3 regions of the Roseovarius tibetensis genome follow, and region 3 is predicted to be linked to each of the others. Evidence: riboswitches for the same ligand, from Rfam matches in the RefSeq annotation. Region 3 holds a riboswitch; each other region holds the start of a gene.
What was found. A riboswitch is a leader RNA that binds a small molecule or an ion and turns the genes downstream of it on or off. The one in region 3 is predicted to bind cobalamin.

Region 1 (6,384 bases), on a different contig from region 3:
CCCCCCCCCCCCCCCCCCCCCCCCCCCGACTGTGCCATTTGCCTAGAACGAGGCGCGCAGGCCCGCATAGGCCGCGCGGCCCGAGGTGTTGAACCCGCCCGCGGTCTCGTAATCCTCGTCAAAGAGGTTCTCGACCCGCAGGAAGGCCTCGACATCATCGTTCACCTCGTAGGTCGTATTGACGTGCACCAAGGTGTGATCGCCCACCTTGTTGGCCGCAGGAGCAAAGCCCGACGGCTCGATATCCGCAACATGTTGCACGGTGAACTGCGCCGACAGGTTCTTCGAGACCTGCGCGTCCAGTCCGAGCGCCACGTCATGACGCGGCACTCGCGCCGCGCGCACATCGTTCTCTCGCGCATCGGTATAGGTGTAGGCCCCGTTCAGAACCAGCGCATCGTTGATGACATAGCGTCCTGAGAGTTCCAGCCCCTCGCCGGTGAAATCGCCCTGCTCGAAACAACCGAAACTGCTGGCGCAGCGGGTCGAATTGCCATCGAAGGCGATCTGGTCGTCGATTTCCGTGTAGAAGACCGTCGCGCGGACGAAGCCCTCGCCGGCGAACCGCTTTTCCAGGCCGATATCATAGCTGGTGCTTGTTTCGGGCTGAAAGTCCGGGTTGCCGAAGAACGGGTCGAGCTGCGACAGCGTCGGCGCGCGAAACCCGTCAGAGGCCGAGGCGCGCAGGATCACGTCGTCCTGCAGCCGCCAGGCAAGGGCCGCGCGCGACGACAGTTCGCCCGAGAATTTCGAATGATCGTCATGCCGCACCGAGAACGCCAGATCGAGGGTCCGCAGCGGGGCGACCAGAAGTTCCGCCTGCAGGCCGGTCAGGTCGATGGTCTGGTTGAGATCCTCTTCCTCGGTGTAGTCGCCGCCGAAATTAAGCGTCCAGATGCCCCCCGGATCATAGCTGCCCCGATACTCGATGCGGTCGCGTTCGCCCTTGAACCGATCCCCGGTGCCGTTGGAAAAACTGACGCGATCCGTCTCGAAGGTCGACACGGACAGCTCGTGGGTGACCGGCCCTGTGTCCAGTTCGGTGAACAGGCGCACGCCCGTCACCTCGCGGTTGTTGTACTCGTCGAAGGGGGGCGCACCATCGCCGCCGAACTCGTCGAACTCGGCGCGGCTGTCGATGTAAAGCGCACTGAGGCCCGCCGCGAAAGTGTCGGTAAGCTGGTGGCGTGCGTAAAGATTGGCCTGTGTCGCCTCGTACCCGTCATCCTCGGTTCCGAAGGCCGACGCCGAAAAGCCATCGGTCTCGATCCGGCTGATCGAGAATGCGAGATCGGTGCGGTCGGTGCGCGCGGTCAGGCCGAGAACGCCGCGCCGGAAGGCGTATTGCCCGGCCTCGGCCTCGGCAAAGCCGTGCACGCCGTCCTCGGTGGGGCGCAGGCTTTCGATGTTGACCACGCCGCCCACGGCGTTGAGACCGTAGCGCGCCGATTGCGAGCCTTTCAGCACCTCGATCCGGCCCAGCCCGGCATTGGTCAGCCCGCCGAAATCAAAGCCGCCGCCGCTGCTGGCGGGGTCGGTCACGTCGATGCCGTCGATCAATACCGGCACATAGGCCCCGCCAAGCCCCCGGATGCGCAATGTCGAGGTCGTGCCAAGCGGCCCGTTGGCCGAGGCGGAAATGCCCGGCTCGAATGTCAGGACGTCGCCGATGCGGGCGCGGGGCGCGGACCGGATCGCATCTGCATCGATCACCTCGACGGTTGAGCCGCTGCGCGCCAGCCGGGTGATGGTCTGGTTGGCGGTCACGGTGATCGTGTCGAGGTCTAGAACCTCTTGTCCAAGTGCGGGTGTGGTGCAGAGCGCACAAAGCGCGCTGGCCGTGGTCATCTTGAGATATGTCATGTCATGCCTATTGGTGCCGCGTGGCGGCATTGGTGTTCCAAACGATAAGTCGTTGGAAAGGCATACCTTTCCGCAGACGGTGAAAGTGCCACCACTACGGAAAAGACCGTTATCCAGTGCGCGCCCCGCGCCCGGATAGGGTGATCACTTCGGCAGGTCTCCTGACTTGCGGGTCATGGCTTTGCCGGGTCTTCCCATCGCGGGGTCCGCGACAGTGACATGGGTCCGGCTTCGCTCACCGCTTACAGTTGCGGGGGCAGTCGCGGTCTTGGCCACCTGTCGGGGGCCGCACCGTGTTCCCTATTACCCGGACAGATCATGCCCGGACCAAAGTGGTGTGACGGTACTGAAACCGGACCGAATTGCAAAGAGAAAATGTCCGCCGGTCAGCCGCCGTTGCGTGCGCGCCACGTCGCCCAGGCCTCGGGCGTGTCAAGATCGGTGGTCGCGCGTGTGTCGGGCAGGGCGAGATGGCGCACGGGATGCGTGCGCAGAATGTCGCGCGCGCCGTCATCTCCCGTCAGCCGCGCCAGGGTCGGCAGGACATCGGCCGGGAAGATCACCGGGTGACCGGCGCGGCCATCCTGAGAGGTTGCGCGCAGGATCGACCTTGAATCATTAGCTTGCAGAACGGTCTTCAAGTCCTGCGTCAAGAGATCCGGCAGGTCGGGCAGGACCACCATCAGTCCGGCATAACCGCCCGCGCGCGCCCGATCCGCCCCGGCGCGCAGCGAGGCCGACATACCGGTCGCCGCATCGTTCACGGTCATCAGGTGAAGGCGTGGGCCGACGAGATCCCGCAAGGTGTCGGCACGCTCGGGCCGGTCGGGCGGCAGCGTCACCGCGACATCCAGCCCAAGATCCAGCGCCGCTGCCACACGGTCACGCAACAGGGGCTGGCCGCGCACCGGTTCCAGCAGCTTGTCGCGGCCGCGCATCCGCGACGACGCCCCGGCGGCGGGCAGCAGGATCAGGACCCGCGGACCGGTGCTCATCGGATCACGTTCAGACGCAATCGCAGACCGCGCCGCGCCGCTTGCGGCAGGTGACGGTTGAGACGCCGGTTGATCAGCCCGAAGATGCCGATGATCACCAGAGTCAGCAGAATGAAATAGCCCGCGAGGATCGGGTAGGGCACGAAGGGATTGAAGGTCTTGTCGGCAAAGAAATTGGCGTAATAAAGCGCGTCACCGCGTTGCTGCCATGCCGGGAAGCCGGAAAAGAAGACCAATGTGGTGGCGTGAAACAGGAATATCGCCTCGTTGGTATAGGCGGGCCAGGCCAGCCGCAGCATCGTGGGCCAGATGATCTTGCGAAAGCGTGGCAGGCCCGAAAAGCCATAGGCATCGGCGGCCTCGACATCACCGCGCGGGATCGAGCGCAGCGCGCCGTAGAAGATCTCGCCCGAATAGGCGGCGGTGTTGAGAAACAGCACGACAAGCGCGCCCAGCCATGCCGAGGTGAACGCGTCAAAGACCGGAGACACGGATTTCAGCGACAGGAACAGGAAGTAGGCAAAGAAGAACTGGATGAAGAGAGGCGAGCCGCGAAAAATGAAGATGAACCATTCCGACGGCTTGCGGACCAACGGGTTGCGCGTGCCCTTGCCCACGGCAACGGCGGTAGCAAGGAAAAACCCCGCGAGAAGGGCGATCGTGCCGAAATAGACGTTCCAGATCAGCCCCGACCCGATCAGCGTGAAATGCTCGCACAGGGTATAGCCCTCGCGCGGCAGAAGACGCTCGCCATAGCCCAGTGAGCGCAGCCCGTAGTCCTGGATCGTTTGCCAGCAGCTCATGCGGCTTTCCTCTGGGCGTCGCCGCCGGTGGTGGCCTGACCGTGGCTTAGCCGCTGCATGACCCGTTCGAGAAACAGCTCGGAGATGCGCGTCAGCCCCAGATAGAAGACCAGCAGCGCCATGAAATACCACATGCGCCAGTCACCATGCGGATAGTCGGTAAAGCGCGGGTTCGCGGTCCCGCCCAGTTCTCGGGCCCAGTAAACGATATCCTCGACCCCCAGCAGGAACAGCAGCGGCGTGGCCTTGGTCAGCACCATCCACAGGTTCGACAGGCCGGGCAGGGCGTAGATCCACATCTGCGGCACAAGAATGCGCCAGAAGGTCTGGCGCGCAGTCATGCCGTAGGCCTCGGCGGTCTCGATCTGGGCGTGAGGCACGGCACGCATCGCCCCGAAAAGCACGTTGGCGGCAAACGCCCCGAACACGATTGCGAAGGTCAGTACCGCGATGAAGAAGCCGTAGGTCTCATGCACCCATTGCGGGGCATTGCCCAAGGGCAGCTTGGCCGCCTGACAGACGACGAAATCGTTGCCCTGCCAGATCGGCTGATCCCAATCGGGGCATTTGACCTTGTGGCGGATCGCCTCGAAGAGCTGGTCGAGGGCGATCACGAAGAACAGAAAGAACGCGATATCCGGAACACCGCGCACGATGGCGATATAGCCCTTGCCGAACCAGTTGAGCGGCCAGATCCGCGAGCGGGCCGCCATCGCCCCGCCAAAACCGAAGACAAGGGCGGCGGGCGCGGTGATCGCCAGCAGCAGCAGAACGGTGCCGGTGGCGTAATAGAGATTGGCGTGCTTGCCCGTGGTCAGGTAGCACGACAGCCATTTCAGGCCTTCGAGGCTCGCAGGGTCGGAGCAAAACGAAAAGATGGCCGGCCTCCAGGGCTGTGGCAGGCCCCCGCGCGGGGGCCTGGGGCTGGATCAGAAGGTCGAGGACACGTCCCACTTCTTGATCAGTTCGTTGAGCGAGCCGTCATCCTTCATCGACTGGATCGCCGCGTCGAAGGTCTCGCGCAGCTCGGTGTCGGATTCGCGCACCCCCATACCGACGCCACCGCCAAGCGGCACGTCCGTGCCGACAAACCGCAGGTCGGGGTTGTTCTCGGCGATCGGCACGAGATAGGACTTGTCGGCCAGCACCGCGTCGGCCTCGCCGTTGCGGACGGCCGCGACGGTTTCCTCTGGCGTCGCGAATTCGACCAGCGTCGCACCCGATTCGGCCACGTAGCCGGCCTGGATCGTGCCGGTCTGCGCCGCGATCACGCCGCCGGTCGTGTCGACGTCTTCGGACATGCCCAGATAGGCCGAAGGATCGGGGGGCGTGTAGTTCTGGGTGAAGTCGATCACCTCATCGCGTTCGTCGGTGATCGACATGCCCGCAATGATCGCGTCGTAATTGCCGGAAACGAGGTTGGGGATGATGCTGTCCCAGTCGGTCGTGACCCATTCGCAATTCAATTCGGCGCGGTCGCATAGCTCGTCGCCGAGGTCACGCTCGAACCCGTCGACCTCGCCCGCGTCATTGATGAAGTTCCACGGCGGATAGGCGCCCTCGGTCCCGAGGCGGACGACGTCCTGCGCCATGGCCATGCCGGCCATCATGGTGACAGCGGCGGTGGATACCATGAGTTTTTTCATGTGGTTGCTCCCTCTTGGTTGGTGGTTTCAGGCGGCCATGGTCGAGCTGAGAAAGCCCTGTAGCCGCGTCGATTTCGGGGCATTGAAGAGCGCGTCGGGCGCGCCTTCCTCCTCGATCAGGCCCTGATGCAGGAACACGACGTGATCGCTGACATCGCGGGCCATGTTCATGTCGTGGGTGACCAGGATCATCGTGCGGCCCTCGGCCGCCAGATCCTTGATGACGCGGATCACCTCCTGTTCCAGCTCGGGGTCGAGCGCCGAGGTCGGCTCGTCGAAGAGAAGTGCCTCGGGCTCCATGCACAGCGCGCGGGCGATGGCGGCGCGCTGTTGCTGGCCGCCCGAAAGCTGGGCGGGATACATCTCGCATTTCTCGGCGATTCCGACCTTGTCAAGATAGCCGCGCGCGGCCTGTTCCGCCTCGGCGCGGTCGCGGCCCAGCACGGTGACGGGCGCCTCCATCACGTTCTGCAGGATCGTCATGTGCGCCCACAGATTGAATTGCTGGAACACCATCGACAGGTTGGTGCGGATGCGCAGCACCTGTCTGGCATCGGCGGGTCGGCGATGTGCGCCCGTGCCTTTCCACGTGACAGGCTCGTTCTTGAACAGGATCTCGCCCTGTTGGCTGTCTTCCAGCAGGTTGGCACAGCGCAGCAGCGTGGACTTGCCCGATCCCGATGACCCGATAAGCGAGACGACATCACCCCTGCGGGCAATGATATCGACGCCCCTTATGACCTCGAGCCCGCCGTAGGCCTTGTGCAGATTGCGGATTTCCAGAACCGGTCGTTCCGTCACGCGTATCCCCCGATGTCGCGATCCATGTCATTTCCGTGACAGTAGGAAGGAAAATCAGCCGCAATGCAACTCGCAATGCGCGGGGGTTGACGCGGTGTCACTCGTTTGTGGCGGCGGTGACCTGCTGTCGGGCAAGCGCGCTGTCGCGGTCCGAGATACCAAGAAAGTTCGCGACAAGCCGCAAGAGCGCATCCTCGCTGGCGTCGCGCGCTCCATCGGCCATTGCCACCTGCCACAGCGCAAAGATCACCGCGCGCCGTTCCTCGTAAGGTACCG
Region 2 (6,384 bases), on a different contig from region 3:
GCGTGATCCGTGCCCGGCTGCCACAGCGTGTCATGTCCGCGCATCCGGTGCCACCGTACGAGGATATCCTGCAACGTGTTGTTGAACGCATGCCCCATGTGCAACGAACCCGTCACGTTGGGTGGCGGGATCATGATGCTGAAACTCTCGGCGCCGGGCTGCGCATTCGCGCCGGCCTCGAACGCGCCGGCCTCCTCCCACGCGTGGTAGAGTCGCTCTTCGGCCTCGGCGGCGTTGAATGTCTTGTCCATCGTCATGGCGTCTCATTCCTGCAGGATCGGATCTGTCGTCGTGTAACGAATGTGTATACGAAGGAAAAGCCACAGCACTCTGAAAAACCTCAGAGCAGAACCGCATCACCGTTTCTTCTTGGCAAAAATACCCAAATTCAGTTGCTTGCATCATGCGCCGCGGTCGAGCTTCGTGGCCAGGTGAATAAGGCTTTCCGAGGCTTTGACGCCCTTGGCCTCGCCGATCCGGTCGAGTGTCTCGTCCAGTGCCTCGGTGGTGTCGGCCTCGATCGTCACGATCAGGTCGAAGCGCCCGGATGTCGTGTGCACGCGCTGCACCGCGCGCAGCGATTTGAGACGGGCAAGGACGGCCGGACCGGCGCGCGGTTCGATGCTCAGCAGGGCGGTGGCATGCAGCGCAGGGCGCGCGATCTGCCCAAGCCGAAGCGCGTAACCCGTGATGACCCCTGACCCCTCCAGCCGGTCGAGCCGGGCCTGCACGGTGGTGCGCGCAAGGCCGAGGCGGCGCGCAAGCGTGGTCACCGGAAGACGGGCATTGTCCTGCAAGAGCGCGATCAGTCGTCGGTCGGTTTCGTCGATTTGCATGATGGCTACGTCGTTATGTCTATTCAGGATGCCATTATATACATATTGACGCGATGATTCGACGTGTTTCTGCGGCAAACTTGTCTGGAAAGAGTTGATCGAAGGAAATCCCGTCATGCGCAACCGCCCCGATAGCCCTGATCCGCGCGCCCATCTGCGGCGCCATGCCCCGGATGCGCCGGTGCTTTATTTTTGCCCCGCGCGGCTTCAGGCCACGGCGCGTGACTTTTTGGCAGGATTTCCAGGACTTGTGACATATGCGGTGAAAGCCAATCCCGGCGAGGAAGTGCTGGCCAATCTCGTGCATGCAGGGATCGACAGCTTCGACGTCGCCAGCCCCGAAGAGATGCGCGCGGTGCGGGCCGTCGCCCCCGAGGCGGCGCTGCACTACAACAATCCCGTGCGCTCGCCGGCCGAGGTGGCGGTCGCCGCCGAGATGGGCGTGCGCTCTTTCTCGGTGGATTGCATGTCCGAGCTATCCAAGTTGCGGGGACATGTCCCGCCAGAGTCCGAGGTCAGTGTGCGGCTCGCCCTGCCGGTATCCGGCGCGGCCTATCATTTTGGTGAAAAGTTCGGTGCGGACCCCGACAGCGCCGCGGAACTGCTGCGCGCGGTGGTGGCACAGGGGTTCACCCCGTCGATCACGTTCCACCCCGGCACGCAATGCGCCGACCCGCAGGCCTGGGCCAGCTACATCACCGCCGCGGCCGAGGTCGCGCGCGCCGCGGGGGTACGGCCGCGCCGGCTCAACGTGGGCGGCGGGTTCGCCTCGCATCGTACTGGCGCCCTTCCCGATCTTGGCGCGATCTTCGCGCGCATCCGGACCGAGGTCGCGCAGCATTTCGGGGCCGAGGCGCCGCAGCTTGTCTGCGAGCCGGGGCGCGCCATGGTGGCCGAGGCGTTCAGCCTCGGGTTGCGCGTCAAGGCGCTGCGCGACACCGGGGCGATCTTCGTCAACGACGGCGTCTATGGCGGCCTGACAGAGATCCGCGATATCGGTGCGCCTGACCGCATCACGGTGATTGCCCCCGATGGCACGCCGCGCACCGGGGCGCTGCGCCCGCGGGTGGTTTATGGCCCGACCTGCGACAGTATCGACCGTCTGCCCGATCCGCTGCCTCTGCCCGAGGACATGGAAGAGGGCGATCACATCCTCATCGCCGGCATGGGGGCCTATACGCGCAGCCTGAGCACCGCGTTCAACGGCTACGGGTTGCGCGATGTGGTGACGGTCGCGCGGCTTTGACTCAGCGTTGTCGCATGGCATCCTGGTACATGGCCCAGCCCCGTGCGCCGCACGCCACGGCGTCATGCACCGCGCGCCCGACGGCCTCGCCCGTATCCGTGTGCAGCCCGGCATAGCGCAGCCCCCCCGCCGGGGCGGCGACCGCGATGCAGTCCGTGCCGGTTCCGGTCGCGATGCCGGTGGCAAGGTGCAGCCCGGCCTCGGCGATGGCTACGGTGCGCGCCTGCGTCGCGATGCTCAGCGCCTCGATCCGGGCTGCATCGGTGAGGCCGGTGTCGATCGCGACCGCGATGTTGATCGTGCCCCACGCGCGGGCGGTGGCGGGCAGCCGCGTGCCCACGCGTTCGGCATTCGACAGCCCCACAGTGGCCACGGCGCGCGCCGTGACGGTGCCCGCGGTGGCGCTGCGGTCCACATGCGTGCCGATATCGCAGGAGGTGAGAAAACACACAGCATCGCGGGCGCGTCGCGCGGTCAGCTCGCGGTCAAGCCACGCCTCGACATCCAGATCCTCGGGCAGATCGGCATTGCGCACCTCGCGCCACAGGATGCGGCGCGCCGTGACCTGACCGGGACGGTTGATCGCCCAGCTGAGCACCGGCATCTCGTGGTCCAGATCCAGGCAGAGCCACGGGCGCGCCAGGTTCAGGCCGCTCATCGCGTGACATCCATCGGCTGAAAGACCGGGCCCTGCGCGGTTTGCGCATAATGCGCCGAGACATGGAAGATGCGCGCAAGGTTGCCGGGCGTCAGCACTTCGGCCGGTGGGCCGTCTGCGGCGACACCGCCCTCGCCGAGCAGGATCAGCCGGGTGCAGTGCCGCGCGGCCAGCCCCAGATCGTGCATAGAGACGATGACGGCGCGACCGTCCCGCGCAAGGTCGGCGAAGACCTGCATGGTCGAGATCTGGTTTGCCGGATCAAGTCCGGCGATCGGCTCGTCGGCCATCAGCAGCGGGGTGTCCTGCGCCAGCGCGCGGGCGATCAGCGCCATCGCCTGTTCGCCGCCCGACAGCCGCGTGGCGGCGCGGTGGCGCAGCGCGTCCAGCCCCATCGTGGTCAGCGCGGCGTCCACATGGCGCCGGTCGGCATCGGTCAGCGATTTCAGTCCACGCAGATGCGGGGTGCGGCCAAGGGCCACGAGGGTTTCCACGCTGACCGGCCAGGCGATGTCGCGCGATTGCGGCATCCACGCACAGGCGCGGCCGCGCGCGTCGGGCGACAGCGCGGCAAGGCTGCTATGCCCCGCATGTGGCACCAGCCCGAGGATCGCGCGCAGCAGCGTCGTCTTGCCCGCGCCGTTGGGCCCGATAAGGCCGATACATTCCCGTGGTTCCACGGTCAGGTTCACGTCCCCAAGCACGGGCCGTCCGCGCAACTGCACCGACAGGTTCTCGACGCGCAGTTCCGTCATGCCATGTCCGCCCGCGTCTTGTAGATCAGGTGCAGGAACAGCGGCGCGCCGACAATCGCGGTCAGGACGCCAAGTTTCAGATCGCGCTCGGGCAGGATCAGCCGGGTTGCCAGATCGGCGGCCAGCACCATCGCCGCCCCGCCAAGCGCCGACGCCCACAGCAGACGCGAGGGTTGTGCGCCGGTCAGCGGCCGCAGCAGGTGCGGGACCACAAGCCCGACGAAACCGATCGCGCCCGCCACGGCCGTCGCCGCCCCCACCACGCAGGCCGTGCCGAAGACCAGCGTCAGCCGCAGCGCGCGCAGGCGGATGCCCATGGCCGCCGCCGCATCCTCGCCCAGGGTCAGCGCATCGAGGCCGCGCCCCAGCGTGGCCAGCGCCCCCCAGCCGAGGATCATCAGCGGCAGCGCCAGCCAGACATGCGTCATCGACCGGTCGGCCAGCGATCCCATCATCCAGAACACGATCTCGCTGGCCGCGTAGGGATTAGGTGACAGGTTCAGCACCAGAGATGTGAGCGCGGCGGCGAGCGAGGAGATCGCGATCCCGGCAAGGATCAGCGTGATCGACGCCCCGCGCGGGCCGGCCAGCAAAAGCACCAGCAACACGCCTGTCCCGGCCCCGGCAAGGGCCGCCAGCGGCAACGCAAGGGTGAAGGCCGCGGCAAGCCCGGTATGGATCGCCAGCACCGCGCCCAGGGCGGCCGAGCCTGAAACGCCGATCAGCCCCGGTTCGGCCAGCGGGTTGCGCAGGTAGCCTTGCATCGCAGCCCCGGCAAGCCCGAGGCTGACACCGATCATCAGCCCCAGAAGCGCACGCGGCAGGCGGATCTCGCGCATCACCAGCGGCAGCGGGCCGTCGCCGCCGAAGATCAGCGCGCGGAGATCCTCGGTCACGGTCGTTTCAGCCGGACCGACGGTCAGCGAGGCCGTGAACAGCGCCGCGACCACCGCCAGAAGGATCAGCGCAAGGCGGCTCATTCAACGTGCTCCGCCATGCGCTTGCGCGTCTGCACAAGGCGGTCCACCGCGTCTAGCGCGTGCGGCGTGCCGCAGATCCAGCTGGGCGAGGTGATCTGCATCCCGGCACGCGTTGCCCGCAGAATGTCGAGCGCGGGATGATCCAGCACCGCCTCGGATCGCGATTCTCCGGGCAGGGGCGTGCCGCTGATCAGCAGGTCCGGCGCGGCCATCACCAGCGTCTCGACCGGCACCGTGCCCCCGCCCCGAAGACCCATCTCGCGGGCGAGGTTGCGAAATCCGGCGGCCTGCAGGATGTCATTCGACAGCGTGCCACCCCCCAGGGTATAGCCATTTGGGTGATAGATCGCGGCACGCGGGCGGTTCGCGCCGGTTTCCGACAGCGCGTCGAGGCGCGCGTCGAACTTGGCGATCAGGGCCGCGCCGCGCGCCTTGTGTCCCAGCACGCGTGCCATCTTCGTGATGCGGTCGCGCGTATCGGCCAGCGAACTGGCCGGGGCGAACTGCACCACCTCGATCCCGACGCCGCGCAGCATCTCGACCGTGGCACGGGCGGTATAGGCCCCGGCAAGCACCAGATCGGGATCCAGCAGATAGACCTCTTCGGCGCGCCCGTGATTGACCGGATAGGCGCGGGCGGCCTCGGCCATGGCCGAACTGTGCGGATCGCTTGCCAGGTCAGAGACGGATATCAACTGACCGGGATCGGCCAGCATCATCGCCAACTGATCCGTGCAGAGGTTGATCGACACCACGCGGCGCGGGGCCGTGTCCGCCAGGGCCCCGCTGCTGGTGAAGGCCACGGACAGGCACAGGACGATCAGAGGCAATACCCGCATCGTGCCCTACCCCCGCGGCGCGACGGCGAACCGCGCGGCAAGGATCGCATTTCGTGGCACGGCCCGCGCGACAGGTCCGGACTGGATCATGGTCTGTCCCTTCGACACCCGGTTGGGCATGGATGGTCCAAGCTGTAGGTCAGGGGAAGGGACGGACCCTTTCCGCAGACGGCGAAAGCGCCACCACGACGGAAAAACCGTTATCCATGGCGCACCCCGCGCCCGGATAGGGTGATCGCTTCGGCAGGTCTCCTGACTTGCGGGTCGGCGCTTTACCGGGCCTTCCCGTCACGGGGGCGTGACAGTGGCATGATGCGGTATCGCTCGCCGCTTACAGTTGCGGGGGCAGTCACGGACTTGATCCACCATGGATCGCACCGGGTTCCCTTTTCACCGGGTCTTTTGGACCCGGACCGAAGCAACTCCAATGATTAAGCGCCCGACCGTGTCAGTGCAAGACCAAACCTGATCACCCCTCGCCAGCCGACCCGTTGAGCGGGGCGGCAAGCGCGGGTTCGGTCTCGGGCGCCAGCTCCTCGAAATCGAAATTGTCGAGACGGCGGGCGCGGCGTCCGGCCTTGTCGGCGGAAATCTTGATGTCCGAGATATCCTTGGACGCCTGGTTGAAATGCCGGTCGAGGTTTTCCACGCGGGTGCCCAGCCGGTCCACATCCGCAAACAGCAGCCCCAGTTCCCGGCGAATCGCGCCGGCCTGTTCGCGCATCCGGGCATCCTTCAGGATCGCGCGCATGGTGTTGAGCGTGGCCATGCAGGTCGTGGGCGACACGATCCAGACCTTGGCCGCGAACCCGTCGCGCACCACCTCGGGAAAGTTGGCGTGCAGTTCGGCATAGACCGCCTCGGACGGCAGGAACATCAGCGCGCCATCGGCGGTTTCGCCGTCGAGGATGTATTTCTCGGAGATATCCTTGATATGCTTGCGCACCGAGGTCCGCAGAAAACGCGCCGCCTCTGTCAGTTCCGCGTCGGTGGTGGCACGGCGCAGGGCCTCGTAGGCCTCCAGCGGGAACTTGCTGTCGATGCAGATCGGGCCCGGCGGGTTGGGCAGG
Region 3 (6,384 bases):
GGCGATCCCGAACTTCTGACACTCAAGGCCGTGGATCGGCTGAAGCGCGCGGATGCCGTGCTCTTCGATGACCTGTCTTCCGGCCCGATCCTGGGACATGTGCGCAGCGGGGCCGATCTTGTCGGGGTCGGCAAGCGTGCGGGGCGGGCCTCGCCCAGGCAGACCCATGTCAGTCAGCTTCTTGTCGACTACGCGCAGATGAACCAGCGCACAGTGCGGCTGAAATCTGGCGACAGCGGCATTTTCGGACGCCTCGAAGAAGAAATCACTGCGCTCAAGGCTGCAGGCATCCCCTTTGAAATCATCCCCGGTGTGCCTTCGGCCTGTGCAGCTGCCGCCGCTGCGGGTATTCCGCTCAGCCGCCGACTGACTTCGCGGCGTGTCCAGTTCATCACCGGGCATGACGTGACCGGACAGTTGCCAGACGACATGAATATCGCAGCGCTTGCCGATCCGACCGCATCCACGGTCGTTTTCATGGGCAAGCGCACCTTTCCCAAACTTGTGGACACGCTGCGCGGAGCCGGGCTGCCCGGAACCACGCCGGCGCTGCTGGCCGAGGGAGTCAGCACCGAGGCGCAACGTATCGAACGCCACACGGTGCAGTCGCTGGCAGACCAGCTGACCCAAGAGGTCAGCGACAATCCGGCGCTCATCCTTTTCGGCTCGCTTTGCGAGGATTAGGCCCAACTTCATCACTTGTTCGCCATCCGATGACCTGCAATACTCTCAATCACGGTGACGTGTTCAGCGTCTTAATAGGGAACCGGGTGCAAGACCCGGACTGCCCCCGCAACTGTAAGCGGCGAGCGTAATGGAAAACCACTGGCCCCTCCGGGCTGGGAAGGCCGGACACGCAGCGACCCGCAAGTCAGGAGACCTGCCGTATAAGAGCGAACCCGCCGCGCATGCGGCGCATCTTGCTGCCGGAGGGGCAGCCATAGAAACGAGGGATACCCCATGCATATCGAACCCGGTGTCGTTGACGGCGCCAAAATGGCATTTGCATATACGACCGCAGCCGGCGCGACCGGCTATACAGCAAAACTCGCACTGGAAGACCTGCGGGCGCATGACGCAGGTTCGTTTGCCGTAAGGACGCTCTTTGCAGCCGTCGGCACATTCGTCTTTTTCGAAGTCCTTCCGCATTTCCCGGTAGGGATCTCCGAGGTGCACTTCATTCTCGGCACGACATTGTTCCTGCTCATGGGAGCCGCACCGGCCGCAATTGGCCTCGCGTTCGGCCTGTTGCTTCAAGGGATGCTTTTTTCCCCGACGGACATGCCGATGTATTTCGTGAATGTCACCACCCTGCTGGTGCCGCTTTTCGCCATCACCGCGCTGGCACGACGGACCATTCCGCAAACCACGGCATATGTTGACCTGGACTATTCCAGCGTTCTGAAACTCTCCGCCATGTATCAGGGCGGCATTGTCGCCTGGGTCGCCTTCTGGGCGTTCTATGGCCAGGGCGCCGGCGCCGAGATATTCCAATCCGTCTGGACATTCGGCGCGGCTTACATGCTCGTGCTCCTTGTCGAGCCGATTGCCGATCTGGGCATCCTAGCCGGGGCCAAGGCCCTGCGCGGGATGGAGCGTTCGCGCCTGTTCACCCATCGGCTGTACAACGCCGCGTAGGCTTGCCATCGCAATCGAAGCTCGGGTCCCGCATACGGGCCCGGGCTTCCTCGTGCGTGGAAACCGACATGACACAACTTGATATCCGGCTCGTGGGCATCGGTACCGGCAGCCTATCGCATATCACGCTGGAGGGGGTACAGGCACTGCGCGACGCCGCCCTGATCCTCGTGCCGCACAAGGGGCAGGGCAAGGACGACCTCGCCGAGATTCGATACCAGATCATAGCGGCCACGGGGTCCCGGGCCGCTGTCGCTCAGTTCGAATATCCAGAGCGCGCTCCCGCCTTGCCCTATCAAGAGCGCGTCGCCCGCTGGCATGACGAGATCGCCCGTCGCTGGCAAGCGACCATCGCGCAGGCCGGGGTCGATGGCCCTGTCGCGCTTCTGGTCTGGGGGGATCCATCGCTCTACGACAGCACGCTGCGCATTGCCGCGCGCCTGCATCCCACCCCCTCCGTCCGGGTCGTGCCGGGCATCACGGCGATACAGGCGCTGACGGCGGCCCATGCAATCCCGCTCAACACGGTGGACGGCGCAGTGCAGATCACGACAGGGCGCCGTCTGCGGGCGTCCGGAATGCCACAGGATCAAGACACGGTGGTCGTGATGCTGGACGGACAATGCGCGTTCCAGCACCTCGATACGGCAGGGCTGCACATCTGGTGGGGCGCCTATCTCGGTTCAGACCATCAAATCCTGCTCGAAGGCCCTCTCCATGAAACAGTCGACCAAATCGTGAAGGCCCGTGCGACAGCACGGGAACGGCACGGCTGGATCATGGACAGCTACGTGCTGCGTCGGGTCTGATCGATCCTGAGCAAAGCAGTGGTGTCTCGAACGCCTGGTCCGAGGGCAAATCCGCAGGCCCCGCTGTAACATCAGTGATCCGGACAAGTCGCACCCGAAGGGCCGATTACGGCGTTATCCCCCCTTATGGGTGCGGATGGCCCCCATTCCACAGCCAAGACAATGGCCTGCGCCCTGCGGCTCGTGGTCCGAAAGGCTTGTTGAATGTCTGCTCATCCGCAGACCAGCCCCCCGTCCACGATCAGCGTCTGGCCGGTCACCGCGCGGGCCCAGGGCGAGGCGAAGAACAGGACCGCGTCAGCCAGTTCCTCGGGTGTCGTTACGTGGCCCAGCGGCGTCTGACCCGCGATCAGGTCAAACACCGCGTCGGGCGTGGCGGCACTGGCGTCTGTGGTGCGCAACAGGCCTCCCGCCACCATGTTGACCGTCACGTCCAGCGGCCCGAGATCGCGCGCGGCCGTGCGTGTGAAGGCCATGAGCGCGCCCTTGGCGGCGGTATAATCGTGATAGGGCACCACCGGGTTATGGAAAAGATTGGTGCCGATGGTGACGACGCGCCCGCCGCCCGTGGCCTCGAAATGCGGCCGCAGCGCGTTGATCGCGTGCAGCGCGCCGCCCACTGCGACCTGCGTCTGCGCGGCGATGTCGTCCCAACTCATCCGTTCCAGCGGCGTGCGCGCATCCCCGTCAAAGGAAAAATCTGCCAGCGCATTGTGCATCAGCACCGTGGGCGGGCCAAGCCGATCGGCGATCTCGTCCACCATGTGGTTCACCGCCGTCGGGTCCGTCACGTCGGCCGCGAAGGCCGCGGCGCCATCGCCCAGCTCGCTTGCCAGCGCCTGCGCAGCCTCCGCGCTGCGGCGGTAGTTGATGGCGACGCGCGCACCCTCGCGGGCGAAGGCGCGGGCAATGGCAGCGCCCAGGCCCCGGCCCGCGCCGGTGACAAGGACGGTCTGGTCGTGGATGGCTGTGGTCATGGCGTGATCTCCTTGGGGTCAGGCATGGCGTGGAAATGGTGGACGGGACCGTGGCCGCTCCCGACAGTCAGGGTCTCTGCCGCGGCAATGGTGGCGGCGATATAGGTCTTGGCCCGGCGCGCAGCCTCGGGGATTGCGTGACCGTGACCCAATTGCGCGGCCAAGGCCGAAGACAGCGTGCATCCGGTCCCGTGTGTGTTGCGCGTGGCGTGGCGCGGGGCATCCAGCCGCTGGGCGCCGTCCCCCCTCATCAACAGGTCCGGACTGTCCGGCCCAGCCAGATGCCCCCCCTTCAGCAGAACCGCCTCCGGCCCCATGGCGCGCAGCGCAGCCGCCTGCGCCGCCATTGCCGGCCAGTCGGTCGCCTCGACAGCGTCCAGCAGGTCGGCGGCCTCGGGCAGGTTCGGGGTCAGCACCGTGGCCATCGGCAGCAGCCGGTCGCGCAGCGCGGCAACGGCGTCAGGCTCCAGCAGTCGGTCACCGCCCTTGGCCACCATCACCGGGTCCAGCACGATGGGCGTGGCCTGCCCCTCGAGCGCACCTGCCACGGCCTCCACGATTGCAGCGCTGCCCAGCATGCCGATCTTGACCGCGTCGATGCGGATATCGGCGCGGATCGCGGCGATCTGATCCACCACCATGTCCTGGTCTGTCAACGCCACGCCAGTCACGCCTTGCGTGTTCTGCGCGGTCAGCGCGGTGATCGCCGCCATGGCATAGCCGCCATTCGCCGAGATCGCCTTGATGTCCGCCTGGATACCGGCGCCGCCCGAAGGATCGGAACCGGCGATGGACAGGATGTTGGGGATCATGGCCGCCTCCATGCGTCATGCAGCGCGCGGGTCGCGGCCTCGGGATCGGGCGCACGGGTCACGGCCGAAACGACGGCCAACCTCGCGGCGCCCGCCGCGCGCAGGTCGGGGATGTCGGCTGCGGTCAGCCCGCCAATGGCGACAACAGGCACCGTGCAGGCCGACACGATCCGCTTGAGCCCCGGCAGGCCGATGGGTGCCGCAGCGTCGGGTTTCGTCGTGGTGGCCCGGACCGGCCCGGCCCGGCCCCGATATAGTCGACGCCGTCCGGGAGGGCGGCGCATTGCGCCGCCGTCTCGATCGATAGCCCCAAAATCGCGTCCGGCCCGATCCGGTCACGCGCGGCGCGCGGGTCGCCATCGCCCTGCCCGATATGCAGGTCAGCCCCGGTCTGGCGCGCGACCTCCAGCCGGTCGTTGACGAAAACGCGCACGCCCAATGGCCCGAGGTCCTCTAGCAGCGCGGCCGCCATGCGGGCCATCTTGGACTCCGGGGCGGTCTTGTCGCGCAGCTGCACCGCCCAGGCGCCACCGCGCGCCGCGGCGCGGGCCTGCTCGCTCACCGGGATCGGCGCGTCCGGGTCGCTGACGACATAGACCGGGCCGATCATGCCACCGCCTCGATCCGCGCGCCCGCGTCCAGCGCCTCGGGCGAAAGCGCGTGCAGCGCATCGAGGAAAGCCGGCACGAAGGTGCCCGGCCATCCAGGCTGCATCAGGCATATCGCGCGCCTCCTCCAGCGCGGCGAGCGCCGCGTCCTGATCACCCTCGTTGACCGCGCGAATGCCATCGACGAAGCGTTTCTCTTCCGCCGGAGTGAACAGCCGCTGGAAGAACCCCAGGGTCAGCCGGTCCTGCTCCGCTACCTCCGGCGCGGGGGCCGCTCCTCCGCGGCCCGCCCGCTTCCGATCATGAACGGTATAGAACAACCCCGTTCCAGTGATACCGGCCGTCGCCCGATTACCGCGCGGGCTGATGGTGTATTTCGCGCCCTGTGGCCCGATAGACAGCGAGGCCATCGACTTCGACAGGTTCAGGGTCACACCTGGGGCGAGGCGGATGCGGCGCCAGAAGCGAAATGCCATGCCGAATTACCCTGCCGCTCGAACCGTCAACCTGGCCTTTTCGGGATCGTAGGCAAAATTGGCGATTGTTCCGTCCTTGATCCGCTCAACCGCCTCATCGATTACGAAGAGAGGTGCCAGAAACCACTCTTTTGGAACAACGGGCCGACCGAACCGATCCATGATCTCGATATCGAGCCGTGCCGGCTCGAAGATACGGTGTAGCAGGTTCTCCAGCTTCGTTCGATTGATATTGTAAAGCTCATAGGTCGCCACGACTTCGACATTCGCCATCAGGAAAGTGGTTTGCAGCTGAGCACCCGCGATGCGCTTCTCCACGCTCAATGTGGTTACGCCGATCTTGTGAACGAGGTCGCGGTTTTCGGCAACGAGCGGATGATCGGACTTGCTGCGCAGCACATAGATCGTGCCGCTTGCCTCATCGCCGTCGATCGCATCACCGGAAAACAGGGCCCGGCGGTTGGTTCGGTGACCCGGCGGCCCGCCTCATCCTTGTTCAAGGCCCTTTGCAGGGAGCGCATCAGCATGCTGCTTTCGGTGCCGTTGTCGAAAACAACGCGCAGCCGGGCATCCGTGCGGCCTTGATCGGTGATCGTCGTCTCCCCTTTTTCGGCGATGTAGGCTTTCTGCCCACCGACAATGAAGAACCGCCCCTTCTCGATCTCGGCCTTCATCTCGAACGGCCGGGTTTCGCGCAGGCCGGTGTCGAGATCGCTCTGCACCTTCTCGAAGAACGGTTTGAAGCTCTCGAAGTCCTCGCATTTCTCGCGATTGGCGATCTCTTCGGCAGCTTTCTTTTCAGCGCTGGAACGCACGTGCTGCAACTGCGCGATCGGCGGGGCCTCGGCCTCTACACCCAGCTCCGCCAGAATCGCCTCGTCATCGAGTTCCTCATTGTCAGAGACCGCGGCCCCATGCGCCCCTGCAAGCAGGCCCATGTCATCCAGCGGCGCGGCCAGGTCACGGCATTCCGGCTGGTCACGGATGCGATCCAGACGCATCGCGTAAAGCCGCTCGAAGATGTCGCGGTCCTCTCCATGGGAGGGCGGTCGGCCATGCTCTGC

Region 1: it holds a riboswitch for cobalamin, as region 3 does, so the genes downstream of both, ACROSR_RS15655 (TonB-dependent receptor plug domain-containing protein) here and ACROSR_RS12185 (energy-coupling factor ABC transporter permease) in region 3, are expected to answer to the same signal.
Region 2: it holds a riboswitch for cobalamin, as region 3 does, so the genes downstream of both, ACROSR_RS04580 (ABC transporter substrate-binding protein) here and ACROSR_RS12185 (energy-coupling factor ABC transporter permease) in region 3, are expected to answer to the same signal.

Annotation. Positions count from the first base shown of each region.
Region 1 is NZ_JBPBBB010000030.1:26,749-33,132, reverse strand. It holds gene ACROSR_RS15655 (TonB-dependent receptor plug domain-containing protein) at 43-1,863, opposite strand; cobalamin riboswitch at 1,998-2,210, opposite strand; gene ACROSR_RS15650 (nucleotidyltransferase family protein) at 2,250-2,858, opposite strand; gene ACROSR_RS15645 (ABC transporter permease) at 2,855-3,661, opposite strand; gene ACROSR_RS15640 (ABC transporter permease) at 3,658-4,539, opposite strand; gene ACROSR_RS15635 (transporter substrate-binding domain-containing protein) at 4,591-5,307, opposite strand; gene ACROSR_RS15630 (ABC transporter ATP-binding protein) at 5,335-6,108, opposite strand; gene ACROSR_RS15625 (tellurite resistance TerB family protein) at 6,206-6,384, opposite strand, start outside.
Region 2 is NZ_JBPBBB010000004.1:105,247-111,630, forward strand. It holds gene ACROSR_RS04550 (valine--tRNA ligase) at 1-257, opposite strand, end outside; gene ACROSR_RS04555 (Lrp/AsnC family transcriptional regulator) at 402-836, opposite strand; gene ACROSR_RS04560 (type III PLP-dependent enzyme) at 952-2,082, shown strand; gene ACROSR_RS04565 (adenosylcobinamide amidohydrolase) at 2,084-2,740, opposite strand; gene ACROSR_RS04570 (ABC transporter ATP-binding protein) at 2,737-3,495, opposite strand; gene ACROSR_RS04575 (FecCD family ABC transporter permease) at 3,492-4,475, opposite strand; gene ACROSR_RS04580 (ABC transporter substrate-binding protein) at 4,472-5,314, opposite strand; cobalamin riboswitch at 5,540-5,747, opposite strand; gene ACROSR_RS04585 (DNA recombination protein RmuC) at 5,784-6,384, opposite strand, start outside.
Region 3 is NZ_JBPBBB010000017.1:33,331-39,714, reverse strand. It holds gene cobA (uroporphyrinogen-III C-methyltransferase) at 1-684, shown strand, start outside; cobalamin riboswitch at 720-902, shown strand; gene ACROSR_RS12185 (energy-coupling factor ABC transporter permease) at 961-1,638, shown strand; gene cobF (precorrin-6A synthase (deacetylating)) at 1,707-2,447, shown strand; gene ACROSR_RS12175 (3-oxoacyl-ACP reductase) at 2,660-3,424, opposite strand; gene thiD (bifunctional hydroxymethylpyrimidine kinase/phosphomethylpyrimidine kinase) at 3,421-4,236, opposite strand; gene ACROSR_RS12165 (thiamine phosphate synthase) at 4,233-4,424, opposite strand; partial or broken gene ACROSR_RS12160 (thiamine phosphate synthase) at 4,361-4,774, opposite strand; partial or broken gene ACROSR_RS12155 (hydroxyethylthiazole kinase) at 4,843-4,935, opposite strand; partial or broken gene ACROSR_RS12150 (DUF4236 domain-containing protein) at 5,165-5,320, opposite strand; gene ACROSR_RS12145 (GIY-YIG nuclease family protein) at 5,327-5,719, opposite strand; gene ACROSR_RS12140 (hypothetical protein) at 5,650-6,384, opposite strand, start outside.